2 regions of the Clostridium sp. DMHC 10 genome follow, and region 1 is predicted to be linked to the other one. Evidence: predicted binding sites of a transcription regulator. Region 1 holds the regulator's gene; the other holds the start of a gene.

Region 1 (3,219 bases):
TTCGACATATGCAGTTCCTATGATCATAGGTGAAATAAGAAGGTATTTAAGAGATAATAATTCAATAAGGGTAAGCAGATCACTTAGGGATATTGCATATAGAGCTCTTCAAGTAAGAGATAAATTTGTAGCAAAAAATAATAAAGAACCAACTGTATCTCAAATTGCAAAGGAGCTCAAGGTGCCAAGGGAAGAAGTAATATTTGCACTAGATGCTATACAAGAACCAATGTCACTATATGAACCAATATATCACGATGATGGAGATGCAATATATGTTATGGATCAGATAAGTGACAATAAAAGTCATGATCAAACTTGGGTTCAGGACATATCTATTAAGGAAGCTATGAAAAAATTGAGCAGTAGAGAAAAAATGATACTCAATATGCGTTTTTTCGATGGAAGAACTCAAATGGAGGTTGCGGATGAAATAGGGATTTCTCAGGCTCAGGTCTCCAGACTTGAAAAAACTGCGCTAAAGCATATGAGGAAATATGTTTAATTTAATCATAATAAAAAGTAATAGTTGATAATTCAAAACTATTACTTTTTATTATTTCCGTTAGAAGGTGCATGCTCATAAGTCTAATTTACGTTTGAGATTCATATAATGTATAAATTAATTTTTTGGAGGGAGCTATATGCATTCTTTGAATGGTTTAAAATCAATGGAGCTTATAGATATAAATACTGGAACAAAGCTTGGCTTTATAAAGGATTTAAAAGTTGATACTGAAAATTATAAAGTTCTATCTTTAACAATTCCAAATTCTAAAAGTTCACATTGGTTTTCCAAAAAGTGATGATATAGAAATAGGATGGGATAAAATAAAAGTTATAGGGGTAGATGTAATACTCTTAGATGGAGATAACTTATTTGAAAATAGGGATTGAATAATGTGTTACATAAAGTGTATAATTATGTTAAAGTTTTATAACAAAGGACGTGAAAGTATTGAAATGTCCATTTTGCGGATATGATGAAAGTAAAGTAGTAGACTCAAGATCAACAGAAGATAATATGGCAATAAGAAGAAGAAGAGAATGTCTTGGATGTTCTAAAAGATATACTACATATGAAAAAGTTGAAGATATACCAATATTAGTTGTAAAAAAGGATTCCAGTAGAGAATTTTTTGATAAATCTAAAATAGTTAATGGACTCATAAAATCTTGTGAGAAAAGACCAGTTTCGAGAAAGCAAATTGAAGATATAGCGTCTGAGATCGAAAAGACTATAAGTAATCAAATGCTGACGGAAATAAAATCAAATACCATTGGAGAAATGGCTATGGATAAACTTAAGGATATTGACGAAATATCTTATGTTAGATTTGCTTCCGTGTATAGACAATTTAAGGACATAAACACTTTTATGAAGGAATTGTCAAATTTAATAAACAAGAAGTGTGAGGAATAATTTTATTTGATTTGTCTCTTAAAAATTTAAAATTGATAGGGTTAAACCTATCAATTTTTTTTATATTAAGATATTGTTAATTATGTTAAAATATTGTTTGTATTAACACAAAAAAATAAAGTATGCTAATATATTATTGGGAGGATAATTATCTATGAAAATAAAAAGCATAGGAGATTATGATTTTATAGAAATAAAAGATGGTAACGCTCATTTATATTTCTCAACTGCTAAAAATAATTTAGACTTTAATTTAAAATCTGATATTGGATTAAATAACATTAATAATATTAAAAAATGGTTCGGTGTAGATGAAGTTGGATATCTAAATCAGATTCATAGTGATGATATTTATATATATGATGAAAAAACTTACAATGGCGATGCTTAATTTCAGATAAAAAAAATATAGCAATAGGAGTTTTTACTGCTGATTGTGTTCCTATCCTAATTTATGATAAAAAAAATCAAGTCTTTGCGGCTGTTCACAGTGGCTGGAAGGGTACATTAGCTTGCATAGTAGAAAAAACAGTTATCAAGATGAAAGAGGAATTTGGATGTAAAGTTGAAGATATAAATGCAGTTATAGGTCCACATAATATGGAGTGCTGTTATGAATTTGGATATGATACTGCAGAAAAATTTAAAGAGGTATCAATATATAAGAGGGAAAAAATATACTTAAATGGAAGGCTAAATTTGCAAAAATGCATAGAGAAGCAGCTTGAGAATAGTGGAGTAAAAAGTTTTAAAAGCTTAAATCAGTGTACTAATTGCAGCACCAAATATGAATTTTATTCTTATAGAAGAGATGGAAATAAGGCCGGAAGAATGTTTTCCTTTATTTTTCTAAAATAGAACTGGAGGTATAAAATATGGCTGGAGAAAAAATTTTAGTAGTAGATGACGAACCTCATATTGTGCAACTTATTACTTTCAATCTCGAAAAGAACGGGTATAAAGTAATAAGTGCAAATAATGGAGTTGATGGATTAAAAATGGCAAAACAAGAATTACCACAATTAGTACTTCTTGATCTCATGCTTCCTGAATTAGACGGGTATGATGTGTGCAGAGAAATAAGACGTGATAATAATATATCAAATATGCCTGTTATTATGCTTACGGCAAAAAGTGAGGAACTTGATAAGATTTTAGGGCTTGAACTTGGTGCTGATGATTACATTACAAAGCCTTTTTCAGTAAGAGAACTTATAGCAAGAGTTAAAGCTGTTTTAAGAAGAACTAAAGTTGAGTATAACGATAAAATCTATAAATTTAGTGATATATCAATTGATTTTCAAAAGCATGAAGTTATTAAAAATAATGAAAAGATAGAGCTCACATTAAAAGAATTTGAATTGCTTGAAGTTTTAGTAAAAAATAAAGGAAGAGTTATGACAAGAGATTTTCTTCTTGATAAAATTTGGGGTTACGAGTATGTTGGAGAAACACGTACAGTTGATGTACATATAAGACATTTAAGACAAAAAATTGAACAGGATGATAAAAATCCAAAGTATATAGAAACTATAAGAGGAATAGGTTATAGATTTAATTTTGAAGGTGAGTAAGATGAGGAAAAAGTTATTTTTATATAATATAATTATCCTTGTTTTTACTCTTTTTATTGTAACATTTTTATTTATGAAGATTGTAAACAAGGAGTATGAAGAAAATTTAAAACAGAATTTGAAAAGAAACAGCATTCTAGTTTCAAATTTGCTGAATTTTAATCATGAAGATAAGACAATTGATATATTAAAAGAAGAGTTCAAAAACTGTGATTTTAGAAT
Region 2 (3,219 bases), 2.6 Mb from region 1:
GTTGATCTCATTGGTGGATTTTCAGCTCTTGTTCATAAAGGATGTACTAAGGGCGATAAAATTTTAATGAGCTGTATTCCGGAAGCTTTACACAATACAGATATAGTTTGCAGTTCCGTAAATGTGGGAAGCAGCAAAACAGGAATTAATATGAATGCAGTAAAAGAAATGGGGCAAATAATAAGACGTACAGCAGAAATGAGTGCTGATACAAATGGAATGGACTGCATGAAGCTTGTTGTATTTGCAAATGCTATAGAGGATAATCCATTTATGGCAGGAGCTTTTCATGGTGTTGGAGAAGCTGAATGCATAATTAATGTAGGTGTAAGCGGGCCAGGAACAGTTAAGGCCGCCATTGAAACTGTAAGAGGAGAAAGCTTTGATATTGTTGCTGAAACTATAAAGAAAACTGCATTTAGAATAACTAGAGCAGGACAGCTTGTTGCAAGAGAAGCTTCAAGAAGACTTGATGTCCCTTTCGGAATAGTTGACTTATCGTTGGCACCTACACCAGCAGTTGGCGATAGTGTAGCAAGAATATTAGAAGAAATAGGAATTGAAGCTTGTGGTGCACCAGGAACTACAGCAGCATTAGCAATGTTAAATGATGCTGTGAAAAAGGGCGGAATAATGGCTGCATCCCATGTCGGAGGACTTAGTGGTGCTTTTATACCTGTTAGTGAAGATGAAGGTATGATAGCAGCAGTTGAAAGTGGAGCACTTAATCTTGAAAAACTTGAAGCAATGACATGTGTTTGTTCTGTTGGACTTGATATGATAGCAATACCAGGAAACACTCCTGCAGAGACTATTTCAGGTATAATAGCTGATGAAGCTGCTATTGGAGTTATTAACAATAAACTACAGCAGTACGTTTAATACCTGCAATTGGATTAGATGTTGGAGATAGCGTTGAATTTGGTGGATTGTTTGGAAGAGCACCAGTTATGCCAGTAAGTAAGTTCTCATCAGCTGATTTTATAAATAGAGGTGGAAGAATTCCTTCGCCTATACACAGTTTTAAGAACTAGATATAAATAACTTGGAACTTGTGAAGTCCATTATATATAAATTTTTATAATACCTTTGTCTAGAACTAACATTATGTTTTACTAAACATATAGTTTTAATTTAATTGATTAACCATATATACAGTGTATTTTTCGTAGGGAACCGGAGAAAAATATTCCTTGCATTTCAAGTTTAAGCGAAGTAATAGTATTGAAGGAATAGTTTAAATAAAATTTTATAAATCTTAGAATTTTAGGATTTAGACTCTTAGATTTATTAATTTTATTTAATATTCCAAGATACTGTTACTTCGCATTATTTTTGGTTTACATTTAGTTATGTGAGTAATACCAATGTATTTATGCAGAAGATTTAAATATCAAGTTAGCTTTAACCATAAAAAAGCGAAAGAAATAAAGATAATGAATAATAAAAAAGTATATCTTATGAAATAGATATATTTAAAAATTGATATAAAAAATTTTCTCATGTATAATATGCTAAGTACAAGATATTGTGTTATGGAGGGAATTTCATGCTAAATGTAGTAAAACGTGACGGAAGAGAAGTCAAATTTGATTCTAATAAAATTTCAAATGCCATTAAAGGTGCATCTGATGAAATAGGGTTTAACATAAAAGAAAGCGATATACTTAATTTAACTGAGCAAGTTATAGGAGAATTAGAAGGAAAGCACGTCGATAAAATTTCAGTTGAAGAAGTACAAAATTTAGTTCAAGATATATTGTTTGAAAACGAATATAGAGAAATAGGATTAGCTTATTGCAATTATAGAAATGAAAGAACAAAGGTAAGAGATATAAAGTCTGATTTAATGAAAGCTATAGAAAAAATTGGAGTTGAAACGGACAGAGATAACGCTAATGTGGGGAATAATTTTAGTTCAAAGCTTTTAAGAATAGCAAGTGAATCAAATAAGTGGCATAATCTTGCTGTAATGCCTAAAAAGATTTCAAAAGCGCATGAAAATGGTGATATTTATCTTCATGATTTAGATAGTTATAATCTCACTACAAATTGTTTACATATACCAACGAAGGAAGTTTTGCTAAGAGGATTTAATACAGGCTATGGATATATAAGAATGCCTAAAAGAATAGAATCAGCTGCAGAATTATCTTGCATACTTCTTCAATCAACACAAAATGATATGTTTGGTGGTCAGTCACATCCTGATTTTGATAACGATATGGCAGAGTTTATTGAACCAACAAGAGTTTGCATTAGAGAAGAACTTAAGGAATTTGGCATAGAAGAACAGAAAAGAAAAGAAATTACTGAAAAGAAACTTAGAAGAGCTCTTGAACAGGCAATGCAGGGGATTGTATATAATCTTAATACAATGCACAGTAGAGCAGGTTCACAGGTTCCATTTTCGTCGATTAACCTTGGAGTTCCTAAAACAAAGGATGCGGCTCTTGTTTGCGAAGTATTTCTTAAAGAATATGAAAAAGGACTTGGTAGAGGAGAACAGCCTATATTCCCTAACATAATATTTAGAGTTAAAAAGGGAGTAAATAGAGAGAAGGAGGATCCATATTATTATCTATATGAATTAGCATGTAGAGTAGCCGCTAAGAGAATGAATCCTACTTTTATGAACCTTGATGCTGATTTTAATAAAAAGTATTATGACAAAGGATATGTTCCGGCTACAATGGGATGTAGAACATATTTAATGTCAAATGTAAATGGAGAACCTGGAGTTAAAGGAAGAGGAAATATAGCGCCAACCACTATAAACCTGCCAAGAATAGGAATAATAGCAAAGCATGATATAAATAAATTTTTCGCTGCCTTAGATTTAAGACTCGAAATAGCAAAAGAAAGTCTTTTAGATAGATATAATGTTTTAAAGAAGCTTAGAGTTAAGGATTTGCCTTTTGTAGCAGGACAAGGACTTATGAAGGGATCAGAAGGATTAAAACCAGAAGATTCAATAGACCCAATACTAAAACAAGGAACTTGGGCAATAGGTTTTATAGGACTTGCAGAAGCACTTGTTGCACTTACAGGACATCATCACGGAGAAACTGAAGAAGCAAGAGAACTTGGCTACAAAATAGTAGAGTACATAAGAAGATATACGGATAAACTTATAGAAGAAACTCATCTTAACTGGAGCTGCTATGCTACACCAGCAGAAGGCTTATCTGGTAAATTTATAGTAAAGGATAAGGCTAT

The links. Region 1 encodes NrdR, which represses ribonucleotide reductase genes. Its sites were predicted from a motif close to CACNANATNTNGTG; they were not measured.
Region 2: AGR56_RS16660 (anaerobic ribonucleoside triphosphate reductase) is a predicted target of NrdR. The motif match lies at 1,520-1,533, and genes of this name have one in related genera.

What each region holds. Positions count from the first base shown of each region.
Region 1 covers NZ_LGVB01000015.1:426,074-429,292, reverse strand. The annotation lists partial or broken gene sigG (RNA polymerase sporulation sigma factor SigG) at 1-505, shown strand, start outside; partial or broken gene AGR56_RS03920 (YlmC/YmxH family sporulation protein) at 645-897, shown strand; gene nrdR (transcriptional regulator NrdR) at 959-1,423, shown strand; gene AGR56_RS23235 (hypothetical protein) at 1,578-1,814, shown strand; gene pgeF (peptidoglycan editing factor PgeF) at 1,814-2,281, shown strand; gene AGR56_RS03905 (response regulator transcription factor) at 2,299-2,997, shown strand; gene AGR56_RS03900 (ATP-binding protein) at 2,999-3,219, shown strand, end outside.
Region 2 covers NZ_LGVB01000015.1:3,042,148-3,045,366, forward strand. The annotation lists partial or broken gene AGR56_RS16655 (PFL family protein) at 1-1,034, shown strand, start outside; gene AGR56_RS16660 (anaerobic ribonucleoside triphosphate reductase) at 1,550-3,219, shown strand, end outside.